2 regions of the Ottowia cancrivicina genome follow, and region 2 is predicted to be linked to the other one. Evidence: riboswitches for the same ligand, from Rfam matches in the RefSeq annotation. Region 2 holds a riboswitch; the other holds the start of a gene.
The links. A riboswitch is a leader RNA that binds a small molecule or an ion and turns the genes downstream of it on or off. The one in region 2 is predicted to bind S-adenosylhomocysteine.
Positions count from the first base shown of each region.

Region 1: another riboswitch for S-adenosylhomocysteine. It lies ahead of ahcY (adenosylhomocysteinase); the one in region 2 lies ahead of metH (methionine synthase).

Region 1 covers NZ_JARVII010000022.1:24,839-38,265, forward strand. The annotation lists gene QB898_RS10085 (ABC transporter permease/substrate-binding protein) at 1-564, opposite strand, end outside; gene QB898_RS10090 (hypothetical protein) at 625-852, shown strand; gene metF (methylenetetrahydrofolate reductase [NAD(P)H]) at 1,252-2,073, opposite strand; gene QB898_RS10100 (TlyA family RNA methyltransferase) at 2,115-2,927, opposite strand; gene QB898_RS10105 (DUF6882 domain-containing protein) at 2,936-3,742, opposite strand; gene QB898_RS10110 (hypothetical protein) at 3,764-4,306, opposite strand; gene QB898_RS10115 (DNA alkylation repair protein) at 4,395-5,093, opposite strand; gene ahcY (adenosylhomocysteinase) at 5,198-6,625, opposite strand; S-adenosyl-L-homocysteine riboswitch at 6,721-6,811, opposite strand; gene QB898_RS10125 (CysB family HTH-type transcriptional regulator) at 7,255-8,205, opposite strand; gene QB898_RS10130 (sirohydrochlorin chelatase) at 8,218-8,601, opposite strand; gene lptG (LPS export ABC transporter permease LptG) at 8,646-9,746, opposite strand; gene QB898_RS10140 (LPS export ABC transporter permease LptF) at 9,743-10,948, opposite strand; gene QB898_RS10145 (leucyl aminopeptidase) at 10,973-12,433, shown strand; gene QB898_RS10150 (DNA polymerase III subunit chi) at 12,460-12,891, shown strand; gene QB898_RS10155 (hypothetical protein) at 12,917-13,366, shown strand.
Region 2 covers NZ_JARVII010000025.1:10,642-27,926, forward strand. The annotation lists gene QB898_RS10570 (hypothetical protein) at 1-115, opposite strand, end outside; gene metH (methionine synthase) at 796-3,597, opposite strand; S-adenosyl-L-homocysteine riboswitch at 3,635-3,713, opposite strand; gene QB898_RS10580 (hypothetical protein) at 3,977-5,692, opposite strand; gene QB898_RS10585 (META domain-containing protein) at 6,022-6,579, shown strand; gene metW (methionine biosynthesis protein MetW) at 6,866-7,450, opposite strand; gene metX (homoserine O-succinyltransferase MetX) at 7,447-8,610, opposite strand; gene QB898_RS10600 (TMEM165/GDT1 family protein) at 8,920-9,510, opposite strand; gene rbp (RNA-binding regulator) at 9,714-10,148, shown strand; gene ubiG (bifunctional 2-polyprenyl-6-hydroxyphenol methylase/3-demethylubiquinol 3-O-methyltransferase UbiG) at 10,266-11,009, shown strand; partial or broken gene argS (arginine--tRNA ligase) at 11,054-12,415, shown strand; gene QB898_RS13355 (DALR anticodon-binding domain-containing protein) at 12,629-13,174, shown strand; gene QB898_RS10620 (SPOR domain-containing protein) at 13,174-13,905, shown strand; gene QB898_RS10625 (thiol:disulfide interchange protein DsbA/DsbL) at 14,135-14,791, shown strand; gene lptA (lipopolysaccharide transport periplasmic protein LptA) at 15,093-15,710, shown strand; gene lptB (LPS export ABC transporter ATP-binding protein) at 15,707-16,486, shown strand; gene rpoN (RNA polymerase factor sigma-54) at 16,501-17,285, shown strand, end outside.

The DNA of each region.
Region 1 (13,427 bases), on a different contig from region 2:
GACGGCCAGCAGCGCGGCGAGCAATGCGCCTGTAAACGTCATGGCCATGTTATTGCGGTCGATGCCGAGCAGAATCAGGTTGCCCAAGCCGCCTGCGCCGATCAAGGCCCCCAGCGTCGCCGTGCCGATTATCAGCACTGCCGCCGTGCGGATGCCCGAAATCATCGCAGGCAGCGCCATGGGCAATTCAATTCGCCACAGCGACTGCCAACGCGACAGGCCGAACGCCGTGTAAGCGTCTTGAATGGATTGATCAATTTGGGTCAGCCCCAGATAGGTGTTTTGAAAGATCGGCAGCAGCGCGTACAGCGTCAGCGCAATCAGCACGGGCGGCGAGCCAATGCCGACAAACGGAATGAGCAAACCCAGCAGTGCAAGCGACGGAATGGTTTGCAGCACATTGGCGAGCTGCAATACCGCCTCTGCCGCCCGTTGCCTGCGCGCGAACACAATCGCCGCCGGAACGGCCAGCAATACTGCCGCCAATAAGGCGAAGCCGGAAAGCCACAAATGCGTGAGCAGCATTTGGGCGAGTTCGGAAAGGGAAAAAGGAAGGGATAACATGGTTTGTCTGCGGCCGCCTGAAACCCTGCCGCTTGTGATGAATCTGGAATCAATACCCGAATGGCATTTGTTTCAAGGATTGCGGCGGGAAAAACTGCCTGCAAGCAAGGTTCCAGCGAATTTGAATTTGAAAGGGAAAGGCCCTTTTTCATTGCCAATTCCGCGTCGAGCGGTTTCGCCTGGGCGAAGGCAGGGCGGGCGGCGTGGCGCTTCATGCCTGGCATGCGTCTTTCGCGCTCAGGAGCTGAAACTGACAAGCTCAAAGCGTGCCGTCTGCTTTTCATTTGACTGAATCCGGCACTTGCAGATGGTTTTGCAGGATCAAACCATCCGGATTGCACATTGCGTTTCAGCGCTGAAATGATGCTATTTTGTCCACTGAATCATGAACCCGTTTGATACGATTTTCGTGCCGATTTTCAGATAATAATCCATTGCATCCGGAGCCGAGAGAAGCAACAGCATGCTTTGTTCGCCTGCCGCCTGTTTGATTTCAGTGATCAGGCGTTTGCCAATGACATCTCGCGAATGCGTCCAGCATCATGAACGGGGCGCTTGATGCCGGAGCTTGGGTAAATGGCGATGAGGCCGTCCATATCAGGGCGGCGGCGGTTATAGATCATCATTTGGGCCGCGCCCGGATGATTTGCAGGCCATGATTGCAGCGAGGGCGCAGGCCAGCCGCTTTCAAAGCCGCTGCGCCAGCGCCAGCGCGGCCTCGCTTTGGTTCATGGTGTACAGGTGCAGGCTGGGCGCGCCGCCTTGCAGCAGGCGCTGGCAGAGGGCGGCCACCACGTCCAGCCCGAAGGCGCGGATGGAGGCCAGATCGTCGCCGTAGCCTTCCAGGCGCAGGCGCAGCCAGCGGGGCACTTCGGCGCCGCAGGCATCGGAAAAACGCAGCAGTTGCGTGGCGTTGGTGATGGGCATGATGCCGGCGGCCACGGGCAGGGTGATGCCGCGCGCGGCCAGCTCGTCCACGAAGCGGAAGTAGGCGTCGGCGTTGAAGAAGTATTGCGTGATGGCCGAATCGGCCCCAGCGGCCGCTTTGGCGGCGAAGGCGTCCATGTCGGCGCGGGGCGAGCGCGCCTGGGGGTGCATTTCGGGGTAGGCGGCCACTTCGATGTGAAAGTGGCTGCCGGTTTCGGCGCGGATGAAGGCGACCAGATCGCTGGCGTACTGAAAGTGGCCGCCCAGCCCGTAGCCGCTGGGCAGATCGCCGCGCAGGGCGACGATGCGCTTGACGCCTGCCGCGCGGTAGTCGGCCAGCAGGCGGCGGATGGATTCGCGCGTTTGCCCTATGCACGACAGGTGCGGCGCAGCAGGCATGCCTTCGGCCAGGATTTCGCGCACCGCCGCCAGCGTGCCGTCTTGCGTGGAGCCGCCCGCGCCGAAGGTGACGGAGCAGAACCCGGGTTGCAGCGCATACAGGCGCGCGCGCGTGGCGCGCAGCTTTTCAGCGCCTTCGGGGGTTTTGGGCGGGAAGAATTCAAGGCTCAGGGCGTGTTTCATGGCGTGCTGCGTTCGTCGTTCGTAAAAGGGTTCGTGAAAAGTCAAGGGCCAGAAGGCGCGTGGCGGGTGGCGTGAAGGAAGAACTCGCGGTTGCCATCGCCGCCCGCAATGGGGCTGGGCAGCCAGCGCTGCACGCCCAGGCCGCATGCCGCGCAAGCCTGGCGCAGGCGCTGCTCGACCAGGGCATACAGGCGCCCGTCGCGCACGATGCCGCCTTTGCCGATGTGCTGCGGCTGCAACTCAAACTGCGGCTTGGCCAGCATGAGCGCGTGGCCGCCGGGGCGCACCAGCGCCGCCAGCGCGGGCAGCACCAGCGTGAGGGAGATGAAGGACAGATCGCCCGTCACCAGATCAAAAAGAGGAGCGGATTCAGGGGGGTCTAAATCGCTATCCGCGCAATTTCCACTAGGACATGATGCTCTGAAAACAGTAGCATCCAGATGCCTTGCATTCACCCGCTCGATGCAGCGCACGCGCGCATCTTGCGTCAGGCGCGGGTGCAGCTGGCCGTGGCCCACGTCCACGCCCGTGACGTGCGCCGCGCCGTGCTGGAGCAGGCAGTCGGTAAAGCCGCCGGTGGACTGGCCCACGTCCAGGCAGCGCCAGCCTGCCACGTTCAGCCCCGTGGCGGCCAGCGCGCCTTGCAGCTTCAGGCCCCCGCGCGAGACATAGCGGCGCTCGGCGTCATCTTGCAATTCGATTTGCGCCTGCTGCGGCAAGGCCTCTCCGCTCTTGCGCACGGGCTGCCACGCGCCGCCTGCCACGCGCCAGCGCGCGCCCGCCGCAATCAGCCGCTGTGCCTGGCTGCGCGTGGCCGCCAGCTGGCGCGCCACCAGCAGTTGATCGGCCCGCATCATGGCGCTCATGGGCCGGGCACAGGCTCGGGGGCCGCCGCAGGGGGTATGGGGGCGGGCGCGCCATCGAGCGCCTGCAACAAACCCAGCTCGTTAAAGCGCGCCGTCACGCGCACGCCTTCCTTGCGGGCTGTTATTTCGCTGCCGCCCGCCACGCTGTCTTCCGTCAAATCAAAACCCTTGGCCTTCAAATAACAACGCAAGGCCCTGCGATAATTCAATTCAAAATTGGAAAACAACTGCTCCAGCGTGGTGGAAATGGTTGCCAATTCAGAAATGTCGGCATTGATGGCGGCATTCTTGGCCGCCACTTCAGGCGAATAAACCGTGCAAACCAAAATACCCTCGCCATAATTGGCCAGATAATACGCATCCGCCTTGCACAAGGCGCTGGCCGTCATGCCGATGGCGTGCACCCAGCGCCGCTCCAGCGCGAAATCCGTTTCATCCAGCAGCAGCGCCAATCCATGCGAGCGCCCGTATTCGCGCATGGCCCGTGCGTCAGCCAGCGCTTCATCCGGCCAGCCTGCCTTCGCATTGGTCCAGGCCCAGCGCCAGGTGTCGTTTCTCAGCGAATAACTGCCTATGGCCTGAATGCGGCATGAAAAGCCGTTGTCAAACGTCAGCGACTGCGCGGCCACATCGCCGCTCCAGCTTGCCTCGCCCACCAGCTCCTGCAAGCCGGCCTGCTTTTCCATACCCAGCGCGCCAAACCGCGCCAGAAGCCGCCGCATCTGCTCATCCGCAGACAAAACCCGCGCCTGCTCCTGCACCCTGCCCCGCCTGCCGCCAAACAGCCAGCCCAGAAAAGACATTTCCGCTCCTTGAAAATATTTTTAATCAGCCAGCCGGGGCTGGGCATTCAAAAAACGCACCAGATCGCCTGCTGTTTCGACTTTGCCCGCCCAGGGATTTTCACGGGTTTTATCAAGGCTGCGGCCAGCGCGCCAGGCCATGACGGGAAGAAAGGCATTCTCCACATCCTCCTCATCCATTTTCAGCGTCTGCCGAATATCATCATCCCAGCGCACGGGAAAATCGGCCGCCTTCGCGAACCGGGCTGTCTGATGCGCAAGCTCCTCATAAACGGCGCGCACCACCCGCGGGTCATTTTCGCGGCAACGGGCTTGACGGGCAAATTGGCAAATACCCTCGCCCGCGCGGCTGGCGGCCAATGCCCGCAAACGCTTGCTTTCGGCCGCTGCCAGGCACCATGCCAGCAATATCAGAATCGTCAAAAAGGCCAATGTTGCAACCGGTTGAATCCACAAATTCAGCAATAACATGCATAGCATGAATGCCAGAAACAGCCCTCCCACGCAATATGCCCGCCAGTTTTGCCGCTTCCGGACATGCTGAAAATCCTCGCGTGGCGGCATGTGCCTTGAAAACCGTTTTATCATCCTCTTCTCCCTGCTGATTCACCCCAATTCAAACCGTTGCCAAAGCATGTTTCCGGTGTCCGCCTCACAGATATTTGCTGGCTTCCCTGATGCTGAGAGGCGCCATTTTGCCATGGTGCTGCCTGATGAAGTTTTTCACCCATCCGGGATTGGTTTTTGAATAGTCCCGCAGCGCCCAGCCAATGGCCTTGTTGATGAAAAATTCCGTCTGGTTGAGATTATTGACCAATATCTGCTCCAGCAGGTGCTGATCGGTTTGATCCTTTCTGAGCAGCTGATGGTCAATGGCAAGGCGGCGCAGCCAGATATCTTCGTCGCGGCTCCATTGCAAGATGACGGGCCTGGTTTCAGGAAAGCCGGCAATGATGCCGCCCGCCAGCCGGTCAAGAAAATCAATCGTATCCCACCAGGATTTGCTTTGCGCCAGTTTCTTCAATTGGGGCAAGTCACCGGGGCGCAGAAGGTTTTTTCTGGTTTCCAGATAATCCAGCGCCGCATATTGCATTTCCCGGAAGGGATGCTCCCATGCCTGCCGGACAAAGCGCCAGTCAATATCAGCGCCGCCATGCTTTTTGAAAAATGCTTTTGCGGCCTTGCGTCTGGCGGGCGTTTTGACGCCCAGAAACTCAAAGCGGCCCCTCATGTAAGCTTTCATCGCACGGGCATCGTCGGCATTCGCCAGATTCTGCAATTCTTTCAAAAGCATCTGCGCTTCCATGTTTGCCGCTCCCATCGCTGGCGCAATGCAAATGCGCTGCTGCATTGAGCAGCCCCATCACGGCTTTCGCATTTGCAAGAGGCCGGTTTTTCAAAAACGGCTGCCGCGCTGCACAGCCCAAACGTTCAGCGCGGCAGTCTTTCACGCCCTCAATAGCGGTAAGCGTCGGTTTTGTAAGGCCCTTCCTTGTTCACACCGATGTAGGCGGCCTGTTCATCCGTCAGGCGCGTGAGGGTGGCGCCGAGCTTGGACAGTTGCAGGCGGGCCACGTGTTCGTCCAGGATTTTGGGCAGCACATAAACCTTGCCGGCCTCGTATTGATCAGGCTTGGTGAACAGCTCGATTTGCGCCAGCGTCTGGTTGGCGAAGCTGCTGCTCATCACGTAGCTGGGGTGGCCCGTGGCGCAGCCCAGGTTCACCAGACGGCCCTTGGCCAGCAAGATGATGCGGCGGCCCGAGGGGAAGATGACGTGGTCCACCTGCGGCTTGATTTCTTCCCACTGGTATTTTTCGAGCGAGGCCACGTCGATTTCGTTGTCAAAGTGGCCGATGTTGCAGACGATGGCTTCGTTTTTCATTTCCACCATGTGCTCGTGGCGGATCACGCTTTTGTTGCCCGTGGTGGTCACGAAGATGTCGGCCAGCGGCGCGGCCTGCTCCATCGTCACCACTTTGTAGCCTTCCATCGCGGCTTGCAGGGCGCAGATGGGGTCAATCTCGGTCACCCACACCTGGGCGCGCAGCGCGGCCATGGCCTGGGCGCAGCCCTTGCCCACGTCGCCGTAGCCGCACACCACGGCCACTTTGCCGGCCACCATCACGTCGGTGGCGCGCTTGATGCCGTCCACCAGGCTTTCGCGGCAGCCATACAGGTTGTCGAACTTGCTCTTGGTCACGCTGTCGTTCACGTTGATGGCGCGGAACTTGAGCGTGCCCTTGGCCGACATCTCCTTCAGGCGCATCACGCCGGTGGTGGTTTCTTCCGTCACGCCAATGATTTGCGCGCTCTTGCGGCTGTACCAAGTGGAGTCTTCGGCCAGCTTGGCTTTGATGGCGGCAAACAGCACGCGCTCTTCTTCGCTCTTGGGGTTGGCCAGCACGCTGGCGTCTTGCTCGGCTTGCTGGCCCAGATGCATCAGCAGCGTGGCGTCGCCGCCGTCATCCAGAATCATGTTCGGGCCTTCGGCCTGGCTGCCTTTGGGGCCGAATTCAAAAATGCGGTGCGTGTAGTCCCAGTAGTCTTTCAGCGTTTCGCCCTTGACGGCGAAAACCGGCGTGCCGCCTGCCGCAATGGCTGCCGCCGCCTGGTCTTGCGTGCTGAAAATGTTGCACGAGGCCCAGCGCACTTGCGCGCCCAGCGCTTGCAGCGTTTCAATCAGCACGGCGGTCTGAATGGTCATGTGCAGACTGCCCGCAATGCGCGCGCCCTTGAGCGGCTGGCGCGCGGCGTATTCCTCGCGAATGGCCATCAGGCCGGGCATTTCCGTTTCGGCAATCCGGATTTCCTTGCGGCCCCAGGCGGCCAATCCAATATCGGCAATCACGGATTCGGGCGAAACATTCAAAGGCGCATTCATATGGCGGGTCTTTCCTTGATGAAAAAAAGAGAAAAACCACCGATACCCGCGCGGGCCTGGCGAAACGCCAAAAAAAAGCTCACCACGCGTTCATCAGCGGGTGAGCGTCGTTGCGAAGGGGGAGAAACCGCCCCTTCGAGCCTGACCCTGCGCCAACAGGCGGGGGATGCAACGCTCCTCGAAGGGCGGCGCGGATTATAGGCAGGCGCGCACGGGCAAAAACACCGCCAAACACCGCCAATTGCGCCGGTTTCGCGCCGGTTTCCAATCCATTTTTGCCATGAATGGGCACTGGCTGGACGCATGAGAGCGGGCGAATCACGCAAATGGCAAGTCCGCGCTTGGGAACCCTCTCTCAAAAACATTCGGCTGGAATGCACGGGTGATCAAACGCCATGAGCGGCATGGCTTCAAGGCGCTGTCCAAGCGCTGGATGGTGGAGAGGGCCTTGGCCAGGCTGCGCAAGGATCGCCTGCATTCGGCACATGGTCCGGCGCCTGGCCTGATCTCTTGAGGCAAGCGCAGAGATACCAGAAAAAGGAGCAAATTCAGGGGCATCAAAATGCCCTTCTGCGCTGGCTCCACTAGGACGTCATGCTACGGATACAGGAGCGAAATAGGGCCGGCTTTCAGAGTTCGTAGTCGGCCACATGGCCTTGCATGGCCTTGGCGACCAGATCGCGATCCAGCCGGTCGGAGAGCAGTTCGGCAAAGTGATAGACGAACTGGCGCAGGTAGGCGCCGCGCTTGAAGGCCACGCGCGCGACGTTGGAACCCAGCAGGTGGCCCAGGGGGCGGGTGAGCAGGCCCCGCATGTTTTCGGGGGCGCTGCCTTGCGTAGCCATTTCGGCCACGATGCCGATGCCCAGGCCCAGCTGGACGTAGGTGGTGATGACGTCCGAGTCAATGGCTTCGAGCACGATGCGCGGCTGCAACTCGCGCTGGGCAAAGGCTTGGTCAATGAGGGCGCGGCCCGTGAAGGAAGGGTGGTAGGTGATGAGCGGCCAGGCGGCAATGTCTTCCAGCGTGATGCGCTTTTGCCGCGCCAGCGGGTGGCCTTCGGGCAGGGCGAGCATGTGCTGCCACTCGTAGCAGGGCAAGGTAACCAGGTCAGGGTAGTCGGCCAGCGATTCGGTGGCCACGCCGATTTCAGCCTGTTCGTCCAGCACCATTTGCGCCACTTGCTGGGGGTTGCCCTGGTGCAGGCGGATGCTGACTTTGGGCCAGGCCTGGCGCAGGCGGGCGACGGGCTGGGGCAGCACGTAGCGCGCCTGGGTGTGGGTGGAGGCGATGGAGAAGGTGCCGGTGTCTTGCGCGGTGTATTCCTCGCCGATGCGTTTGAGGTTGTTCACCTCGCGCAGGATGACGGCAATGCTTTCCAGCACGTGGCGGCCCGGTTCGGTGATGCTTTTGAGGCGTTTGCCGTGGCGGGTGAAGATGTCGATGCCCAGCTCCTGCTCAAGGTCGATGATGGCCTTGGAAACGCCGGGCTGCGAGGTGTGCAGAACGCGCGCGGCTTCGGTGAGGTTGAGGTTGCGGCGCGAGGCTTCCTGGACGAAACGGAACTGGTGCAGGTTCATGGCGTGAAGGGTTCAGGCGCGGGGGGCAAAGGGGCCGGAAAGAGCCGCGCGGGCCAGGGCGTCGAGCACGGCGGGGTGTTCGGCGATGGTGGCCGCTTGCGTGATGGGCACGCCAGGATGGGCGTGGCGCAGCGCGGCCAGCAGGCGCGGCAGGTCTTCGCGGGCGTGGCGGCCCATGCCTAAAAACATGGGCCAGACGGTCAGGCTGAGCGCGCCCTGGGCAATGAGACGGGCAGCCGCTTGCGGCAGGCTGGGCGCGGTGAATTCAAGGTAGGCGCAAGACACGGCCACGCCCGCCGGGGCGGTTTCGCGCATGCGGCGGGCCACGGCTTCAATGGGCGCGCTCCATAAGGGATCACGCGAGCCGTGGGCGAAAAGGATGATGCCGCGCGCCATGTGCCTGCTTTCTTTCTGCCGTCTTTGTGGGCGCCGCCCGGCGCTTACTGCCGCAGCACCAGCCAGCCAAAGGCGGCCAGCGAGAGCAGCGAGTAGATGAGGCCGGGCGTGGCGGCGGCCAGCCAGGGCTGCCAGTCGCGCAAATTGCCAATGAAGCCGAAGACGTTGTTGAGCAAAAAGAAGCTGATGCCCGCCATGACGCCAATGAACACGTGGCCGGAGATGTTGCCCGAGCGGAAATGCAGGTAGGCAAAGGGCAGCGCCAGCACCATCATCACCAGGCAGCCCAGCGGGTAGAACACCTTGCGCCAGAACTCGATTTCATAGCGCTGGGCGCTTTGGCCGTTGGCGTGCAGGTGGCGGATGTACTGGAACAGATCAAGCGCCTTCATGCGGTCGGGGCTGACGAGGGCGGCGGCCACCATGTCGGCAGACAGATGCGTGGGCCAGCGCGCCTGTGGCGGCTGGGTGCGGGCAATGCCGGCCTGGCCCGCCGGGCTTTCTTGCAGGGCGCGGCGCTGGGGGCGCTCCAGCAGCCATGCGCCTTCGTCAAAGCGGGCGCTTTCGGCCTGGGTGGTGGAAAGCCAGCGGCCCTGGGGGTCGAACTCGAAGATGCGCACGCGGTTCATCTGCCCGTCGGCCGAGAGCGAGGCGACATTGACGGAGTAGCTGCGGCCATCGGCGCTTTTGTCTTTCAGCCAGCCGCCGGTCAGCCCCACGGTGAGCTGCCCGGCAAAGCGCGAGCGCAAAAGCTGCGCGGCGCGGTTGGCTTCAGGCGCAGCGTAGTCGCCAATGACGAAGGTGAGCGCCGCAAAGGCCGCGCCCAGCGCCAGCAGCATGCCCAGCGCGCGCAGCGGCCCCAGGCCGCTGGTGCGCAAGATGGTGTATTCGGAGCTTTCGGCCAGCCGCGCCATCACGTAAATGGCGCCAATGAGCACGGCAATGGGCAGGAGCTGGTAGATGTGGTTGGGCACGCGCAAGGTGACAAACAGCAGCACTTGCGAGAGCGGGTAGCCGCCAGCGCTGTTGAGGTACTGGAGCTGATCCACCAGGTCAAAGAACACGAACAGCAGCAAAAAGGCCACGCCCACAAAGGCCACGGCGCGCAGGATTTCGCGGTAGATGAAGCGGCGGATGGTTTTCATGCCGCCCCTTTCTGCCCGTCTGGCGGCACGGATTGCGCGGGTTGCCTGGCCCACGGGCGCGGCAGCCAGCCGCCCCAGTGGCGCAGCAGCAAAGCGCCCAGCGCGGCAGCGAAGATGCCGCCGTGCAGCAGGCAAAGCAGCGCGGCCAGGCTCACTTTGCCGCTGGCCACCCAGCTTTGCCCCACATTGAGCAGGTTGTAGTAGGCGGCAAAGGCAAAGAGCGAAAACACCATGCCCGCGCTGCGCCCCACGCGGGGATTGACGCGCGTGCCCGCCAGCGCAATCACCACGCAATTGAGCGCGGCCAGCGCCAGGCCCAGCCGCCAGGAAAACTCGGCCTGGTTGTTGCGATCGGGCTGGCGCAGCAGCGCCAGCGTGGAGCGGTAGCGCGGCGCTTGCAGCCCGGCCGAATCCAGCGAGCGGGCGCTCACGCGCGCGCCGTATTCGCGAAATTCGCTCAGGCGCATTTCGCCCGTTTCCAGATCGGTTTCCAGGCGCTGCCCTTGGTCCAGAATGACGAAACGCTCCGCGCCTTGCGTTTGCAGGCGGCCGCCGCGCGCGGAAGTGACGATTTCCCGGCCCTTTTCGGTGGCGGCGATGAAGATGTTGCCGCCGGGCGCGTCGGCTTCAGCTTCGGCGTCCGGCCTGGCCGGTCCGAAGTCCGTCCTGCCTGCGGGCGCGCCGGTGGCGCTGCGCACGGCGTCAGCCGCCTTTTTGTCGATGTAAAGCACGCGCCGCCCGCCTGCGGATTCAATGAACTGGCCGGGCGCCACGCGGTCCACGTCGCCGCGCGATTCATAACGCTCGCGCAGCTCGCGCACCTGCTGGTTCGTCCACGGCCACACCGCCAGCGCCAGCACGGCAATGCCCAGCAGCACCGGCCAGGCAAAGCGCAGCAGCGGCGGCAAAAACGCCAGCAGCCCGCGCCCGCTGGCAAACCACACCACCATTTCACTGGCCATGTACATGCGCGAGAGCGTGGCCGTGATGGCCACAAACAGGCTCAGCGTGAGGATGGTGGGCAAGTGCCCCAGCACCGTAAAGCCCATCACCAGCATGATTTCAGACGGGTTCACGTGCCCGGCCGAAGCCTGGCCCAGCGTGCGGATCAGCATCATCGTCATCACGATGGTGATGAGCACCACCAGAGTCGCGCCGAAGCTGCGCCCCAGCTCTTTGCGCAAGGATGAATCGAATAACATCAGTTTGAAAGGAAACCGCTGATTATGGACTTTGAACTCAAGACGCTGCGCCTGGCGCAGGCGGCCCGCGCCAAGGCCGATGCGCTGGTTTTTCTCGTCACGCAAGACACCGCCAAGGCCAAGGCCGATGACGCCCTTTCAGCCCTGGCCGCCCGCGCCATCAAGACGGGCGACTTCAGCGCCGAAGCCGGCAAGCTCCTGCCCTGCTACGCCGCCGAAGGCATTCAGGCGCCGCGCGTGCTGCTGGCGGGCGCGGGCGACGGCAGCGCGCAAGCCGTGCGCCGCGCCGTGGCCGCCGCCATTGCGCTCATCAAAAGCGGCCCCGCCTGCCAGGCCGTGCTGTGCTTTGCGCAAACGCCCAGCCCCGCCGCCTTGCGCGCTGCCGTGCTGGCTGCCGCCGACGCGGCCTACGCCTACACCGAAACCAAACCCAAGGCCAAGCCGGTCGCGCTAACCGGCGTGCGCCTGGCCCTGCCCGCCGCCGCCAGCGCCGCATTGAAAACCGCCTTCGCCCAGGCCACGGCCACGGCCAGCGGCATCCGCCTGGCGCGCGAGTGGGGCAACCGCCCCGCCAACCACGCCACGCCCCGGCAACTGGCCGCCGCCGCCCAGGCCATCGCCAAGGAAAAAGGCAGCCATATTGACTGCGAAGTTCTCGGCCCCAAGGAAGTGGCCAAGCTCGGCATGGGCGCATTTGCCGCCGTGGCGCGCGGCTCGCATGAAGAGCTGCGCTTCATCGTGCTGCGCTACCAGGGCGCGGCCAAGAGCCAGCCGCCCGTGGCCCTGGTGGGCAAGGGCATCACGTTCGACTCCGGCGGCATCTCCATCAAGCCCGCCGCCGGCATGGACGAAATGAAGTTCGACATGTGCGGCGCCGCCAGCGTGCTGGGCGCGTTCGAGGCCCTGCGCCAGCTGCAACCGGCCATCAACGTGGTCGGCCTCATTCCCGCCTGCGAAAACCTGCCCGGCGGCGGCGCCACCAAGCCGGGCGACGTGGTCACCAGCCTGAGCGGCCAGACCATCGAAGTGCTCAACACCGACGCCGAAGGCCGCCTGGTGCTGTGCGACGCCCTTGCCTACGCCGCGCGCTTCAAGCCCCGCGCCATCATCGACATCGCCACCCTCACGGGCGCTTGCGTCATTGCCCTGGGCCACGTTCGCAGCGGCCTTTACGCCACCGACGCCGCCCTGGCCCAAGCCCTGCAACAGGCGGGCGAAGCCGCGCTCGACCCCTGCTGGCCCATGCCGCTGGATGACGAATACGCCGAAGGGCTGAAAAGCAACTTCGCCGATGTGGCCAACGTGGCGGGCCGCCCGGCAGGCTCCGTCACCGCCGCCAAATTCCTGCAACGCTTCGTGCCCGAAGGCACGCCGTGGGCGCACCTGGACATTGCCGGCAGCGCCTGGAAAAGCGGCAAGGCCAAGGGCGCCACGGGCCGCCCCGTCGGCCTGCTCGTTCAATACCTGCTGGCGCAAGCTGCCTGAACGGCAGGCAGCCAGGGCAGCCGCGCATGACGGAAGTGACCTTTCACTTCAACGTGCCTGAAAAAACGGCCTATGCCTGCCGCCTGCTGCGCAAGGCATGGGCCGCGCGCGCCCCGGTTGGCGTGCTGGGCGACGCCGCAGCCCTGCGCGCGCTCGACGAAGCCCTGTGGACCTTCTCATCGCAGGCATTCATCCCCCATTGCGGCGTCTCCGCCCCCGCCCACGTGCTGGCCGCCACGCCCATCGTGCTGGCTACCGACGCTGCCCTCTTCACACGCAGCCAGGTGCTGCTCAACCTGGGCCAGCCCGCGCCCGAAGGCTTTGAACGCTTTGCCCGTTTGATCGAAATCGTCAGCGCCCAGCCGCAAGACCGCGCGGGCGCCCGCCAGCGCTGGAACCACTACAAAAAACACGGTCTGCAACCCCAGGCCCATGACGCGGCCGCCCGCAAGGACTAAACCCGCCCTCCCGAAAAGGCCCACCATGACCGCCCACGACCCCCGCGCCAGCGACGCAGCCATTGAACCCATCCTTGACGACACTCCCGCATGGAGCGAAGCGCCGCCCCCGCAATCCGTGCCCATGCTCACCGAAGTCATCGCCCCCGTCAGCCAGCCCGGCGAGCTGGCCCCGGAACCCGGCGCCCTGCCGCCTGCGCCCGCCCCCGTCTCCGCCCAGGTTCCCGCGCAAGCCAGCGCCCTGGCCGGACAAGTGCTCCAAACCCTGGCCCCCACGCTTGACCTCCGCATCAGCGAAGCCATCGCCCGCGTCTTGCACGAACAGCTTCTGGGCCTGAACGCCCGCGTGCAGCGCGAAGTCGCCGCCGTCGTCAAGCAAGCCGTGGCCGAAGCGCTGAAGCAGCAGAGCACACACGAAACCGCCCCCGGGCAAGACGGGCACGGCGAAAACGCGGATCAGGAAAAGCAAGACTGAACACGCAAGCGGCCCGCAGCCAGCCTCTTTTAGCTCCTTTTTCAATAGCGATAGGTCCTAG
Region 2 (17,285 bases):
AGGCGTTTAGCCACACGTGATCAGCACTGGGGCTATTGAGCGCCAGGATCTGCACATCCGCCGTCGTGCGCAAAAAGGCCAGAAACCTGCGCTCGTCCCGCACGGTCATGGCCACGGCGATTTGTTTTCCACTTCTGGCGCCCATCAGAACGATCTCGCAGACAGTCTCTCTGTGCATTTCCAATGCGCAGTTTCAGAACAAACTCCAGATGCCATCAAACGACCTCTTGCTTGCAAAGCTCCGGCAATGCCGCCCACAAGTACTCCCCCAGACACCAGCCGCACCACTACCGGTCAAACCGCCGGTGGCACGGCCGGAGCGGTTTTTCATCTTCTCGGAACGCCTGCGCAACATTGATGGAATCCAGCATGATGCCCAAAGGACGCACGATGCGCCCCGCTTTGCCTAGCCGCTGCCCGATGCGGCGGGCAGCCCGGTTGTCTGCAAGCCGCTGAGCGTCTTCAAAACCTGCTCACAGGCGCCGTTCTTCATGCAAAAGCCCTGACTTTGAGCTTGCGCCTTGTTCAGTGAGCAGGGCGGCGACAAATCCGCTCCTGACACACGCTCAATTCCATGCTGGTGCATTAGCGCTTCCAAAGCGACCCTAGACCTGCCTTTGTTCGTTCAAGCACTTTGCGTGAATGCCCAACGCTTCACCCAATGGGGCTTTGAGCGCCTGTCCCCAGAGAGGAAATCTGTAGCAAACAATCGTCATGTATCCAAGTGACATGAGCGATGAACAGTGGGGTGCAACGCCTGGGACATGATTAAGTCATCTTTTTCGTAGCCGGCTCTTACAGGTTGAGATTGGGCGCGAGGATGCGGCGCATCTGCTCGGGCTCAATGCCCCGGCGGCGGGCCATGTCGTCGGCCTGCTCTTCGTTGATCTTGCCGACGCTGAAGTAGGTGGATTCAGGGTGGCTGAAGTAAAAGCCGCTGACGCTGGAGGCGGGCATCATGGCCATTTGGTCGGTCACGCACATGCCGATTTCGCCCGCGCCCAGCAGCTCGAACAGGGGCTGCTTGACGGTGTGGTCGGGGCAGGCGGGGTAGCCGGGCGCGGGGCGGATGCCCTGGTACTTTTCGGCAATCAGTTCGGCGTTGTCCAGCGCCTCGTCAGCGGCGTAGCCCCACCAGTCGGTGCGCACGCGGCGGTGCAGCCATTCGGCGCCGGCTTCGGCCAGGCGGTCGGCCAGGGATTTGAAGAGGATGGCGTTGTAGTCGTCGTGGCGGGCCAGGAATTGGGCGGCCTTTTCTTCCACGCCGATGCCGGCGGTGACGGCGAATGCGCCGATGTAGTCCTTCAGCACGGGGCCATCGTGGCTGCCCTCGGGCCAGTGGCGCGGGGCGATGAAGTCGGCCAGGCAGCGGCTGGGGCGGTGCAGGCCGGTTTTCGCGTCTTTGGGGCGCTCGGTTTGCTGGCGCAGGCCGTACCAGGTGAGCAGCACGCGATCGCGGTTTTCGTCGGCGTAGAGGGCGATGTCGTCGTCGTGCACGCGGTTGGCGGGCCAAAAGCCCACCACGGCGTGGGCGGTCAGCCAGCGGCCTTCGATGATGTGGCGCAGCATTTTCTGGCCGTCTTCATACACCTTCGTGGCTTCTGCGCCCACGATTTCGTCTTGCAAGATGGCCGGGAATTTGCCCGCCAAGTCCCAGGTCTGGAAAAACGGCCCCCAGTCCATGAAGGCGGCCAGCTCGGCCAGCGGCAGGTTGCGGATGACGCGGCGGCCCAGAAAGTGCGGCGCGGGCGGCTGGTAGCGGCCCCAGTCTATGGGCGTTTTGTTGGCGCGTGCCTGCGCCAGGCTCCACATTGCGGCGGGCTTTTTGCGCGCGTGCAGCTGGCGCACGTTTTCATAGTCGGCCTGCACTTCGGCCACGTATTGCGCCGCGCCTTCGCCCAGCAGGCCCTGGGCCACGCCCACGCTGCGCGAGGCGTCGGGCACGTAAACCACGGGGCCGTCGTAGTGCGGGGCGATTTTTACGGCGGTGTGCACGCGGCTGGTGGTGGCGCCGCCGATGAGCAGCGGAATCTTGCGCATGCGGAAATAGTCGTCCTTTTGCATTTCGCCGGCGACGTATTGCATTTCTTCCAGGCTGGGGGTGATCAGGCCTGACAGGCCGATGATGTCGGCCCCTTCGCACTTGGCGCGCGCCAGGATTTCGTGGCAGGGAATCATCACGCCCATGTTCACCACTTCAAAGTTGTTGCATTGCAAAACGACGGTGACGATGTTCTTGCCGATGTCGTGCACGTCGCCCTTGACGGTGGCGACGATGATTTTTCCCTTGCTTTTCACGTCTTTGCCAGCGGCTTCGTCGCGGCGCTTTTCTTCTTCGATGTAGGGCACCAGGTGGGCCACGGCCTGCTTCATCACGCGCGCGCTTTTGACCACTTGCGGCAAAAACATCTTGCCCTGCCCGAACAAGTCGCCCACCACGTTCATGCCGTCCATCAGCGGGCCTTCAATCACGTGCAGCGGGCGGCCGCCCTTGGCGATGGTTTCCTGATACGCCTCTTCGGTGTCTTGCGTAATGAAGTCGGTGATGCCATGCACCAGCGCGTGCGAGAGGCGCTCGGCCACGGGCGTGGGGTTTTCGGGCGTGCCGCGCCAGGCGAGTTTCTGGCTGTCGTCTCGGGCTGCGCCTTTGGCGGTTTCGGCAATCTCCAGCAGGCGCTCGGCGGCGTCGGGGCGGCGGTTGAGCACCACGTCTTCCACGCGCTCGCGCAACACGGGTTCCAGCTCGTCATACACGCCGATCATTCCGGCATTGACAATGCCCATGTCCAGCCCCGCGCGTATGGCGTGGTAGAGAAACACGGTGTGAATGGCCTCGCGCACGGGGTCATTGCCCCGGAAGCTGAAGCTCACGTTGCTGATACCGCCCGAAACCTTTGCGCCCGGCAGGTTCTGCTTGATCCAGCGCACCGATTCGATGAAGTCCACCGCGTAGTTGTCGTGCTCAGGCATACCCGTGGCAATGGTCAGCACATTGGGGTCAAAGATGATGTCTTCGGGCGCAAAGCCCACCTCATCGACCAGCACGCGCCAAGCGCGCGAGCAAATTTCAATGCGCCGCTCCAATGAATCGGCCTGGCCTTTTTCGTCAAACGCCATCACCACCACCGCCGCGCCGTAGCGCTTGATGAGCGTGGCCTGGCGCTTGAACTCGTCTTCGCCCTCTTTCAGCGAAATGGAATTGACGATGCCCTTGCCTTGCAGGCAGCGCAGGCCCGCTTCCAGCACGCTCCACTTGCTGGAGTCCAGCATCACCGGCACGCGGGCGATATCCGGCTCGCTGGCCATCAGGTTCAGAAAGCGCACCATCGCCACCTCGGCATCGAGCATCGGCTCGTCCATGTTCACGTCGATGATTTGCGCGCCGTTTTCCACCTGCTGGCGCGCCACGGCCAGCGCCTCTTCGTACTGCTCGGCCAGGATAAGCCGCGCAAACGCCTTGGAGCCGCTGACGTTGGTGCGCTCGCCCACATTCACGAACAGCGAGTTTTCGTCAATGCTCAAAGGCTCCAGCCCCGACAGGCGCAGCGGCGGGATGGGCGGTTGGGGGGCGTCGGCGGAAGCGGCAGAAGCAGACATGGGATTCACTGAAGACCGGAAAACGCAGCCAGGAGGGCAGGCACGAGCCTCGTTTTCGCGCGGAACATCCGCCAAGCCTGGCGGAAAAAAGCTCCGTTGCGACGCCCCTTGGCAAGAGGGCGCGCATTCTAGGCAGCCGCCACGCGCCATGCCGCCGAAGCCGCCCAAAACAGGCTCGCACAAGCGGTCTTTCACCGCCGTCGAGCGTAGCGCTGCAAGCCTTGGGCCGCGCTTGTCTGGTTTTATAGAAAAGGGAGCAAAAATGAAGGGCCAATAATGCCGCTTAACGCTGTTTTTATCGGGGTTTATAGCTACAGATTCAAGAGCAAAAAATAGTTTATCTATTTCATGCTCTTACGGCCAGGCTTTGAACAGGCGCTTACGGCCTGCCGTCTGCCGCGTTGCGGGCGAAGACGAGCAGCGTGTCGCCCTTGTCCGTGGGGCGGGGCACTTCCAGGCGCTGCGCCCATTGCTGTTGCGAGGGGCTGGCTGTCAGCGGGGCAATCAGCCACGGGCAGGTGGCGGGCGCGTCAAAGCGCGGCAGCGGCTCCAGCTGCCAGCCGCCATGAAAGCGCAGGGCCGCCAGCTGGGTGGCGTTGAGCGCAAACGTATTGACGCACGCGCCCTGGCCGACGATGGCCGCCACGCTGCGCACCTGCGCGGCCAGGCTGCGGCCATAGTCCAGCGCGGGCAGCCACAGCGTCATCAGCAGCAGCCAGCACAGCGTGGCGCCGGCGGCGGGCAGCACCAGGCTTTTCCACAGTGCGGCGCGGTGGCGGCCCGTGCGCCAGCGCGCCAGCCAGGCCCAGGCCAGCGTGGCCGCCAGCGCCGCCAGCAGCGCGGGCCACTGGAAAACCGGCTCAAAGCCCGGCGCCAGCCGCGCCACATTGGCCGCCGGTTTGGCGGGCACGCCCGTTTGCAGCGAGATCCACACCACCCAGATCACGATGGCCCAGCCGCTGAAAAACAGCACGGTGAACCAGTCAATGAGCGCCGCCATGCCGCGCCGCAGCGTGGGCAGCGCCAGCGCCGCCAGCGCCGCCAGCGGCGGCAGCGCTGCCAGCAGAGAGCGGTCACGCGCGGGCGTGAACACCGCCGCCAGCATGGCCATGCCCGCCATCATCAGCGGCAGGCCCAGGTGGCGCTGCTGACGCGGGCGCGGCAGCTGGGCGCGCCAGCGCCACAGCGTCCACAGCGCCAGCGGCCAAATGGGCCAGGTGAACCAGACAAACAGCCGCGCCAAAGAGCGCCACTGCGCCGCCGCCAGCGGCCACGTGATTTGCCAGCGCCACAAGCCCAGCCGCCAACCCAAGGCAGCGCTGGCCAGCATGGCCGCCAGCGTGGCCAGCAGCAGGCGGCGGCGCGCGCCTGCCTGCAAGGCGTTGGCAGGCGCGGCGGCCTGCCAGCCCGGCCACAGTTGCGCCAGCACCGCTGCCGCGCCATATGCCAGCGCCAGCGTGGGCGCGCCCGACAGCGCCAGAGCGGGCAGCCCCAGCAGCGTGGCTGCCACCGCCGCGCGCGGCTGAAAAGGCATGGCCGCAAAGCCAAAAAACACCAGCGCCGTAAAACACAGCTGCGCCAGCGCAGGCGTGGTTTCGTGCGCCAGCTGCGCCATGCCCAGCGTGGCAATGAGCGCCAGCAGGCTGCCATCGGCCAGCGCACGGGCGTAATCGCGCGGCTGCGCCTCGCCGCCAAAAGCCAGCGCCACGGGCTGCGCGCCGGGCAGGCGGGTCAGGTTATAGGTGGCGTACCAAGTGGCCGCCAGCGTGCCCGCCAGCATCAGCGCAAACGGCAAACGCACGGCCACATCAGGCGCCAGCCAGCCGGCCGTGGCCTTGAGCGCGAGCGCGCCCAGCCAGTAAGGCAGCAGCGCGGCCACATCGGGCGACAGGCCGTCGAGCTGCGGCGCCAGCCAGCCCGAGCGCCCTTCGGCCATGGCCTGCATGAAGCCGAAAGAAGCCAGGTCATCGCCCTTCCACGGCTGCCGCCCCACAAAGCCCGGCAGTACATAGGCCAGACACAGCAGCCACAAGGCCAGCCTGGGCAGCCGGCGGGCCGCTTCTTGCGTAACGAGGGCGGGGCGGGGGGTATTCACGTGCGAAAAGGCGGGAAAAGTGACGGACGAAAGGCCGGGATTGTCGCCGCGCCCGCGCTTGGCTCATGGCTGCGCCTTTGCATTCAAGAAGCTGTTCAGGGCGCTTCGATGATGCAAAGACAGGAGCAATTCAAATGGGCCAAAAATGCCTTCTGCGCTGTATGCACCAGGACATCATGCTATGGATAGAGGAGCGTGCCAGTCTGCTTTCTCCCTGCCTGCCGCCCTTTCGCGGCCCAGGCCGTGCGTGGCTCGATTCACAACCTCGCGCGGCTATCATCCTTGCACCATTCATAAGTGGCTCTGCTTATTCTGAAAGGAGGCCTTCAATGTTTCGCCGGATGATTTCGCCCAACTGGAAAACCCTGGCTGTGTGCTGCGGCGCATGGGCGGCTTGCGCCAGCATGGCCCAGCCCGTGCAGATGACGCCGCAGGCTGCGCCTGCGCGCCAGCAGGCGGCTGAGCTGCTGGCTCCCGGGCAGCAGGCGCTCACGGCCTGGCGCTGGCGCTTGCAGGCCGTGCGCGGCAAGGATCGCGCCTGGTTCACGCGCGCTGCCGCCGCCCTGTCTGAACCGGTGGTGCTGCGCTTTGACGAGGCTGCCGTGAGCGTGGCCGCTCCCTGCAACCAGTTGCGCGGGCGCTATCTGCTTTCAGGCGAACGCATGCTGATTGAGCCGCTGATGGGCACCAAGAAGGGCTGTGCCGACGCCCGCTTGATGGCGCTGGAAGACCGTCTGGAGCAAATCCTGCCCACCGTGAAGGATTGGCGGCTGCAAACCGCACGCCAGCAGAGCGGCCAGCCTGCGGCGACCTTGCGCCTGCGCTTTATCAACGGCAGCGAGTGGCTGCTGCAAGGCGAGCCTGCTGGCGCGCCAGGTTCGCTTTGACGCCAGCGGCGCGCGCACCGTTTTGCGCGTGCGCCGCCAGCCCTTGGGGGCTGGCTATGTGCGGCAAGAGCGCATCAGCTACGGGATGGAGCCATAGGGAGCCATAAGCCGGAAGCGGCGGGCCGCCTTGTTGATGGCAGCGGCGCTTTGGATTCGCTCCTTTATCCGTAGCATGACGTCCTAGTGGAATCTGCGCGGGGCAGTGTCTCAACGCCCCTGAATTCGCTCTTGTTTTTGATGCCGCTCGCCCCTTCGGGCGGATGGCGGGGCGCTGCCGGGCCGGTTTTCAGCCGCGCGCGATTTTGAAAACCGCCGTGCCCGCCAGCAGGTTGGGCAGGCGGCGCACGGGGCGGCCTTGGTGCAGGCCGAAGGCGTCGAGGATTTGCAGGCCGTTTTTGCGGGCAAGGATTTCAAAGTCCTTGAAGGTGCCCACGCGGATGTTGGGCGTGTCGTACCACTGGTAGGGCAGGCGGCGGGTGACGGGCATGCGCCCGCGCAGCACGGCCAGGCGGTTGGGCCAGTGGGCGAAGTTGGGAAAGGCGATGATGCCCACGCGGCCCACGCGGGCGGTTTCGCACAGCATGGTTTCGGCGTTGCGCAGGTGCTGGAGGGTGTCGATTTGCAGCACGGCGTCAAAGCTCTGGTCGCCAAAGTCGGCCAGGCCTTCGTGCAAGTTGAGCTGGAGCACGTTCACGCCGCGCTGCACGCAGCAGAGCACCTTGGCGTCGTCGATTTCGATGCCGTAGCCGGTGCAGCCGCGCTCGCGCATGAGGCGCTGCATGAGCGCGCCGTCGCCGCAGCCCAGGTCGAGCACGCGCGCGCCTTCGGGCACGAGGCTGGCAATGACTTGCTGAATGGCGGCGTCGCTCATGCCGTGCCTCCTTGGGCTTGCGCCGGGGTGTCGATGCGGTTTTCAAAATACGAGCGGATGAGGCGCATGTAGCGCGCATCGTCCAGCAAGAAGGCGTCGTGGCCGTGGGGGGCGTTGATTTCGGCGTAGGCCACGTCGCGGCGGTTGTCCAGCAGCGCCCGCACGATTTCGCGGCTGCGGGCGGGGGCAAAGCGCCAGTCGGTGGAAAAGCTCACGAGCAAAAAGCGCGCTTGCGTGCCCGCCAGCGCGGCGGCCAGGCTGCCGTCGTGGGCGCGGGCGGGGTCGAAATAGTCCAGCGCGCGGGTGATGAGCAGGTAGGTGTTGGCGTCGAAGTAATCGCTGAATTTTTCGCTCTGGTGGCGCAGATAGCTTTCAATCTGGAATTCCACGTCTTGCGTGGAGTAGCGGTAGCCGCTGGCGTGGCCGGCCACGGCCTGGCGCAGCTGGCGGCCAAATTTGGCGTTCATCACGTCGTCGCTCAAATAGGTGATGTGGCCGATCATGCGGGCGATGCGCAGGCCGCGCTGCGGCACCACGCCGTGGCGGTAGAAGTGGCCGCCGTGAAAGTCGGGGTCGGTGATGATGGCGCGGCGCGCCACTTCGTTGAAGGCCAGGTTTTCGGCGGTGAGGTTGGGCGCGCTGGCAATCACCACGGCGTGGCGCACGCGCTGCGGGTATTGCAGCGTCCAGCTGAGCGCCTGCATGCCGCCCAGGCTGCCGCCCATGACGGCGGCCAGCTGCTCGATGCCCAGCGCGTCCAGCAGGCGGGCTTGCGCGGCGACCCAGTCTTCCACGGTGATGACGGGAAAGTCCGCCCCCCAGGCCTGGCCCGTGGCCGGGTTGATGTCTTTCGGGCCGGTGGAGCCAAAGCACGAGCCGAGGTTGTTGATGCCGATGACGAAAAAGCGGTTGGTATCCACCGGCTTGCCGGGGCCGACCATGTTGTCCCACCAGCCCAGGCTGCGCGGCTGGCCCGCGTATTCGCCCGCCACGTGGTGCGAGGCATTGAGCGCGTGGCACACCAGCACGGCATTGCTGCGGCTGGCGTTGAGCTGGCCGTAGGTTTCGTAGGCCAGCTGGTAGCCGCCCAGGCTGGCGCCGCTTTGCAGCGCCAGGGGCGCGTCAAAGCGCATGGTCTGCGGCGTGGCAATGAAAGTCATGAGGCAAGAAAAAACCCGGTTGCGCCAAAAGGCGGAACCGGGCCGGATTTCCGTCATTTAGCAGCATTTGTCAGAACTGGTTCAAAGCCTGTTTGTGAGGGCGGACTTTGATCCGGTTCTCGGAAGCGCCCGCAAGCAGGAAAGCAAATCGGCGCGTGAAAACGAAAGGGCGGCCAGTATAGCCAGCCGCCAGACGGCCCGGCCCAGCCGGATTCATTCCGAAAAAAGGAGCGAATCCAAGCGGCCTTTTTAGCCTGATGTCCTAGAGAAACCAGCGCAGGCAGCTATCGTAAAAAGAGCGAAATCTTGCTATCCCAGCCCCATGCGCCAGCCCAGCAGGGCAGCCAGGCCCAGCGCCGCGAAGACGGCGGCGCACGCCAGGTGCACGGCGCGCAGGGGCAGTTTCTTCATCAGCCGCTCGCCAAAGCACACCACGGGCGCATTGGCCAGCATCATGCCCAGCGTGGTGCCGGCAATGACGGCCAGCGCTGCGTCCGGGTGCTGCGCGGCCAGGGCCACGGTGGCCAGCTGGGTTTTGTCGCCCATTTCGGCCATGAAGAACACGGCCAGCGTGGCGCCGAACACGCCCCAGACGCCCCAGCGCGCGGCCCGCGCGGGCTGCTGGTCGTCATCGAGCTGGTCAGGCGCCATCATCCAGCCCGCCATCATGATGAAAGACAGGCCCAGCGCCCAGCGCAGCGCATCGGGCGCAAGCTGCGTGGTCACCCATGCGCCCAGCGCTCCAGCCAGCGCGTGATTGGCCAAGGTGGCGGCAAAAATGCCCAGCGCGATGGGCCAGGGCTTGCGAAAGCGCGCGGCCAGCAGCAGCGACAAAAGCTGGGTTTTATCGCCCATTTCGGCCAGCGCGACGATGCCGGTGGAAAGGAAAAAAACGCTCACGGAAGACGGTGCGAAACGCAGGGCGCGCGATTGTAAAAATATTCGTTTGACGTGGATATTTGAAATATATGCAGGGGCATAATGCCCGCCGCGCGCGAAAGCGCGTGCGTTTTCCCGGTGTTTCTTCTTGGCCCTCGGGGGCGTTGGCAGACTCCATCCGGTTTTTTTCTTTTTCACCTTGTGTATTTCGAGGAGCGCCTTCGATGGGCAACAAACTTTATGTCGGCAATCTGCCGTATTCCGTGCGCGACGCCGAGCTGGGCCAGGCTTTTGCCGCGTTTGGTTCCGTGGTCAGCGCCAAAGTGATGATGGAGCGCGATTCCGGCCGCTCCAAAGGCTTTGGTTTTGTGGAAATGGGCAGCGACGCCGAGGCGCAAGCCGCCATTGAAGGCATGCACGACAAACCCCTGCAAGGCCGCAATCTGGTCGTGAACGAGGCCCGCCCGATGGAGCCGCGCCCGCCGCGCGCCAGCTTTGGCGGCGGGCGGCGCGATGACCGTGGCGGCTACGGCGGCTTTGGCGGCGGCAATGATGGGCGCTTCCGCAGCCCCTATGGTCCCGGCCCGCGCGGCAATGGCGGCTTTGGCGGCCGGCGCGACGATCGCGGCTTTGACCGTGGCGATCGCGGCGAATACTGATCGGGCCAAGTTCCCGGCAAAGGCCGGCGCGGTTTTCGCGTCCGGCCTTTTTTGCGCCTGCGATAGCGGCGCAAGCCATGAAGCCGCACAAGGCGGGGCATGTGAAAATCCCGCGCCATGACCGCCCCGAATGCCGCTCTGAACGCCGGATCCAACGCCACTTTGAACGCAGATGCCGCCGAGCTGGACAAATTTGCCGCCCTGGCCCACCACTGGTGGGACGCCGGGGGCGAATTGGCCACGCTGCACCACATCAACCCCTTGCGGCTGAACTGGATTGACGCGCAGCGCCCGCTGCAAGGCGCGCGCGTGCTCGATGTGGGCTGCGGCGGCGGCATTCTGGCCGACGCCATGGCCCGCAAGGGCGCTGAAGTGCTGGGCATTGATCTGGCCGAAAAATCCTTGCAGGCCGCCCGCCTGCATGCGCTGGAGGCCGAAACGCCGCGCGTGAGCTACCGCGCCGTAGCCGCCGAGGCGCTGGCCGCCCAGGAGCCTGCTTCGTTCGACGTGGTCACGTGCATGGAAATGCTGGAGCACGTGCCTGATCCGGCCGCCATCGTGGCCGCCTGCGCCGCGCTGGTCAAACCCGGCGGGCAGGTGTTTTTTTCCACGCTCAACCGCAACCCCAAATCGTGGCTGATGGCCATTGCGGGCGCGGAATACGCGCTGCGCCTGCTGCCGCAGGGCACGCATGACTACACCCGCTTCATCCGCCCCAGCGAGCTGGCGGCCTTTTGCCGCGCTGCCGGGCTGAGCGTGCAGCGCGTCTCGGGCCTGCACTACAACCCGCTCACGCGCCGCTGCTGGCTCGCGCCCGATGCCAGCGTGAACTACATGCTCTCGGCGCTGCGCCCTGCGTGAAAAGCGCTTTTTTGCCTTACCAGCCCCTCATCCCACAAAAAAACATGCAAACCGTCAAAACCGAACTGCTGGACGCCCTCCAAGCCGCGCTGGAGGCGCTGCTGCCCGGCGCAGGCGACAAAGCCGCGTTTGAATCGCCCCGGCAGGCCGCGCATGGCGATCTGGCCTGCACGGCCGCCATGCAGCTGGCCAAGCCGCTCAAAAGCAACCCGCGCGCCGTGGCCGAACAGCTCAAGGCCGCGCTGCTGGCCACGCCCGCCTTTGCGCGGTGGGTGGATGCGCTGGAAATCGCCGGCCCCGGCTTCATCAACATCCGCCTCAAGCCCGCCGCCAAGCAGCAAACCGTGCGCGAAGTGCTGGCGCTGAAAGAAAACTACGGCCGGCAAGCGCAAACCAGGGACCGCGTGCTGGTGGAATTCGTCAGCGCCAACCCCACCGGCCCGCTGCACGTGGGCCACGGGCGGCAGGCCGCGCTGGGCGACGCCATCTGCAACCTGCTGGCCTCGCAAGGCTGGCAAGTCACGCGCGAGTTCTATTACAACGACGCGGGCGTGCAAATCGACACCCTCACCACTTCCGTGCAGCTGCGCGCGCAGGGCATCAAGCCCGGCGATGCCAACTGGCCCGAAGCCGCCTACAACGGCGACTACATCCAGGACATTGCCAACGACTTTCTGGCCCGCAAAACCGTGCAGGCCGATGACCGCAGCTTCACCGCCAGCGGCGACGCCAGCGACCGCGAAGGCATCCGCCAGTTCGCCGTGGCCTACCTGCGCCGCGAGCAAGACCTGGACCTCAAAGCCTTTGACGTGCGCTTTGACAACTACTACCTCGAATCCAGCCTCTACAGCAGCGGCCGCGTGCAAGCCACGGTGCAAAAGCTCATCGCCAGCGGCCACACCTACGAAGAAGGCGGCGCCCTGTGGCTGCGCACCACCGACTTCGGCGACGACAAAGACCGCGTCATGCGCAAGCAAGACGGCACCTACACCTACTTCCTGCCCGATGTGGCCTACCACATCGCCAAATGGGAGCGGGGCTTTCACAAGGCCATCAACATCCAGGGCACCGACCACCACGGCACCATCGCCCGCGTGCGCGCGGGCCTGCAAGCGGCGGGCGTGGGCATACCCCAGGGCTACCCCGACTACGTGCTGCACACCATGGTTCGCGTCATGCGCGGCGGCCAGGAAGTCAAGATCAGCAAACGCGCGGGCAGCTACGTCACCTTGCGCGACCTGATCGAGTGGACCAGCAAAGACGCCGTGCGCTTTTTCCTGCTCTCGCGCAAGCCCGACACCGAATACACCTTCGATGTCGATCTGGCCATCCAGAAAAACAACGACAACCCCGTTTACTACGTGCAATACGCCCACGCGCGCATCTGCTCCGTGCTGGAACAATGGATTGTTGAAGAAATTGGATGGCCTGCTATCGCAAGAGAAAACGAAAACACCTTCAAAGGATTGCTGCTTGATATATTTTTTGCAATCAAAGAAGAGGGGGAAAGTATTCATGAAGATGTCAAGAGGGAATTCTCTATATTACTTGCCAATTCGTGCGGAGTTGAAGAAAACTTTGCAGATGCCTCTAAAAAAATTAGACAAATTTTGGATCAAATGCAAAATCAAAGAACTGAAGAAAAATCAAAAGATGTTTGTGATATTAGAAAATATATAGATGGTATAGAGGTGGAAAAGTGGCATATTGGAAAGCATGCAAAAAAACTATTGGATGCTTTGGTTTCTAGGCACCCTGATGTTAAAGTGCTTTTTTCACATGCGCAATCATTGAAGAGTTACCTTCGCGACTATGAGCGAAATGACAACTCTGTCCCAAAAATATTAAAACTATTTGATATTTATTTTTTTTGGGAAAAGGTGGATTTGGAAAAGCTGATCTCTCAAGCAGAGTTGGATCTGGTGGCCAAGATAGCAATGTACCCGGATGTATTAAAAGAAGCTGCGGACGAGTTTGCTCCTCATAATATTGCGTTTTATTTGAGAGATCTTGCTGCAAGTTACCATAGTTATTATGCAGCTGATCGTGTTCTTGTCGAAGATAAAAGCATAAAAATAGCAAGGCTTGCATTATTGAGGGCAACATTGCAAGTGTTAAAAAACGGCCTGCAACTGCTGGGCGTATCCGCCCCGGAGCGCATGTGATGCACGCCAAACCCGCCTTCTTCGCCCCCTCGCCTTCGCTCTCGCGCCAGCTTGGCGGCACGCTGCTGGGCCTGATTCTGGGCATCGTCATCGGCCTGGGCATCGCCCTGGGCGTGGCCCTTTACATGGCCAAAGTGCCCGTGCCCTTCATCCACAAAGCCTCCTCGCGCAGCACCGAACAAGACGCCGCCGAAGCCGAACGCAACCGCGACTGGGACCCCAACACGCCCCTGCACAGCCGCTCGGCAGGCGGCGCTGTCACGCCCATGCCAGCCGCGCGCTCCGGCAACAACGCGCCTTCGCGCCCCGTGCCCGCGCCAGCGGAAGTCAGCCGCCCGGCCACGCAGGCGGCGCCTGCGCCCACCCAGGCGCAGCAAACCACTTCGTCCGACCCGCTGGGCGACTTCATCGCCGCACGCACCGCGCGGCAAAGCCAGCAGCGAGCCGGGCAAGAGCAGACCGTGGCTTCCGCCTCGCCCATCATGGCGGGCGAGCCTTTCATCTACTTCGTGCAGGCAGGCGCCTTCCGCGACCAGGACGAGGCCGAAGCCCAGCGCGCGCGCCTCACGCTGGCAGGCATACAGGCGCGCGTGACCAGCCACGAGCAGGCGGGCCGCACGGTTTACCGCGTGCGCATCGGCCCCTTCCAGAAGAAAGACGAAGCCGACAGCGCCAAGGAGCGCGTGGTCAGCAGCGGCTTTGACGCCGCGCTGGTGCGCGTGCAGCGGTAAGCGCCTGCCTGTGCCGCTCCTGATACAGAAGCGAATTCAGGCCCCCGAAAAATACGTTTGTCGCTTATTTGACGGGGAGACCATGCTATTGATACAGAAGCAAAGATACCGGCGCATCTTCACTAGAAAAGCGGCCTGTCCCTACGGCCGTCCTGCATGCCGGGAACTTGCCGCCCGCTCCTGCTTCTCAGCCCCCCTTTCAACCCGCCCAAAAAAGGAAAAACAGACCATGAAACGCCGTGATTTCGCGCTCACTGCCGCAGCTGCCGCCACGCTGGCCGCGCTGCCCGCCGCCTTCGCGCAAGGCCAGCCCTTCACGCCCAAGGAAGGCGAGAACTACCTCGTCGTCAATCCCGCCGCTCCGGTGGATACGTCCGCTGGCAAAGTGGAAGTCGTCGAATTCTTCTCCTACGGCTGCCCCCACTGCCGCGACTTCGAGCCGATATTCGAAAAATGGGCCGCCGCCCAGCCGCAAGATGTGGTGGTGCGCCGCATGCATGTGGGCTTTTCCAACGCCTTTGAGCCGCTGCAGCGCATCTTCTTCGCGCTGGAAGCCATGGGCCTGAATGAAAAAGTCCACACCGAAGTCTTCAACGCCATCCTCAACGAGAAAAAGCGCCTGAACACGCTGGAAGAGGTGCAGCCCTGGATGACCGAGCGCGGCGTGGATGGCGCCAAATTCGCCGCCGCCTACAAATCCTTTGGCGTGGCCAGCAAGATCAGGCGCGCCATCGAGCTGCAAGACGCCTACCACGTGGAGGCCACCCCCAGTTTCGGCATCGCCGGGCGCTACTACATGGACCCCGGCATGACCAATGGCTTTGACGGCATGCTGAAAACAGCCGACGCGCTCATTGCCAAGCTGCGCAAATCCGGCGGCCAGTAAGAGCCTGCGAGCTGCCCGCCTGCGGCTTGCGGCAGCCGCTGCGGGATGATGAAAAAAAGGAGCGAATCAAGAGGGCCGAAATGGTCTTTTGCGCAGTATCCACTAGGACATCTTGCTCCCAATACAGGAGCAAAAACAAGGCTGTGCGCCCCGCTCCTTGAACAGGCTCGCGACGCCGCTTCAGCATTCGCCTCGGCGGTTTTTGGGCCTCTGCCGCAAGCGGGCGCGGCCAGGCAATCCTTGAGGGCGCGGCCCCTACAATTTGTGTCAGCCCTCAACCCGCTCCTTCATTCCTGCTTTCATGCCGCGCCTGTCTGTTTTTTCTTCTCCCTTTTCGCGCCTGGCCCCGCTGGCGTTTGCCGCCTTGCTGGCTTGCGCGGGCGCGCAGGCTGAAAAGGCCGATCGTGACCAGCCCATGAACATCGAGGCCGACGCCTTGCGGCATGAAGAAAAAAGCCAGATCAGCACCTTCACCGGCCATGTCGTGCTCACCAAGGGCAGCATCCTCATGCGCGGCGCGCGCCTGCAAGTGCAGCAGGCCGGCGATGGCCAGCAAAGCGGCACGCTCACGGCGGAAAAAGGAGAGCGCGCGTTCTTTCGCCAAAAGCGCGACGGCGCAGATGAATACATTGAAGGCGAAGCCGAAACCATTGAATACGACAGCCGCGCCGATACCGTGCGGCTTCAGGGCCGTGCGCGCATGCGCCGCCTCGAAGGCGCGAAGCTGGCCGATGAAGTGACGGGCGCGCGCATCACCTACAACAGCGTTTCGGGCGTTTACACCGTCGATGGCGCGCCGCAAGGCAAGGCTGGCAAGGGCGAGCGCATACGCGCCACGCTCGGCCCCCGGGGCGCTGGCGCCCAGCCCGCCCAGCCCGCCGCGCTGCGCGGCAGCTCCAGCCTGTCCAAAAAGCCGTGAGCGAGTCTGCTTCCAACCTCACGGCGCCCGCGCCCGCCAGCTCGCTGCAAGTGCGCAACCTGCGCAAGCACTACGGCGCGCGCCGCGTGGTGCAAGACGTGTCGCTCACCGTCAAAAGCGGCGAGGTGGTCGGCCTGCTCGGCCCCAACGGCGCGGGCAAGACCACGTCGTTTTACATGATCGTCGGCCTGCTGCGCGCCGACGCGGGCAGCATCACCATTGATGGCCGCGCCATCGAAAAAATGCCCATTCACCAGCGCTCGCGCCTGGGCCTGTCTTATTTGCCGCAAGAAGCGTCCATCTTCCGGCGGCTGACGGTGGCCGAAAACGTGCGCGCCGTGCTGGAGCTGCAACGCGGGCCAGACGGCCGCCCGCTGCCCGCGCCTGAAATCGAGCGCCGCCTGGACGAGCTGCTGAAGCAGCTTTCTGTTTCCGAACTGCGCGATACCCCCGCGCCGGCGCTTTCGGGCGGCGAGCGGCGGCGCGTGGAAATCGCGCGGGCGCTGGCCACGCAGCCGCGCTTCATCCTGCTGGACGAGCCTTTTGCGGGCATCGACCCGATTGCCGTCATTGAAATCCAGCGCATCGTCACCTTCCTGAAAGAGCAAGGCATCGGCGTGCTGATTACCGACCACAGCGTGCGCGAAACGCTGGGCATTTGCGACCACGCCGTCATCATCAGCGAAGGCCGCGTGCTGGCCGCCGGCACGCCCGCCGAAATCGTCGCCAACCCCGACGTGCGCCGCATCTACCTGGGCGAGCACTTCCACCTCTGAAGGCCGCAAGCCAAGTGAGCACCGGCCTGTCACTGCGCGTCTCGCAGAACCTTGCCCTCACGCCCCAGTTGCAACAAGCCATCCGCCTGCTGCAACTGTCCACCGTCGATCTGGAGCGTGAAGTGCAAACCATGCTCGACGAAAACCCCTTTCTGGAGCGTGCCGACGACGCCGCCCCGCGCGAAGAATTCGGCCTGGCGCGCGCCGATGCCCCCGTGAGCGAAGGCGACCGCAGCAGCGAGGCGGCCGCCAGCAGCGACGGCGGAAACGACGGCGAAGGCAGTGACAGCGAAACCGCCGCCCCCGACGACTGGGACGGCGACGGCAGCAGCGACCTGGCCCCTGACGACGGCGAATGGGGCGGCGAAGCCCCCGCCCGCCAGCCGGGCGACGACACGCTCGACCCCGCCGAACGCGCCAGCCTGCAAGAAAGCCTGACCGAACACCTGCACCGCCAGGCGCTGGCCCTGCGCCTGGCGCCCGAAGACATGGCTGCGCTGCGCTTTCTCATCGAATCCGTCGATGACGACGGCTACCTGCCAGACTCCCTGGCCCAGCTGGCCGCCACCCTCATGGACGACGACGACGGCGTGGAAGAAATGCAGGAACTCGTGCACCGCTTCACCCTGGCCCTGAAGCTGCTGCAATCGCTGGAACCCACGGGCGTGGGCGCGCGCAACCTGCCCGAATGCCTGGCCCTGCAACTGAAAGAACGCCTGGGCGCGTCAGACCCGAGCGATCCCGGGCGGGCGGCCATCGAAAACGCGCTGAAGCTCTGCACCCGCCACGGCGCGCTGGA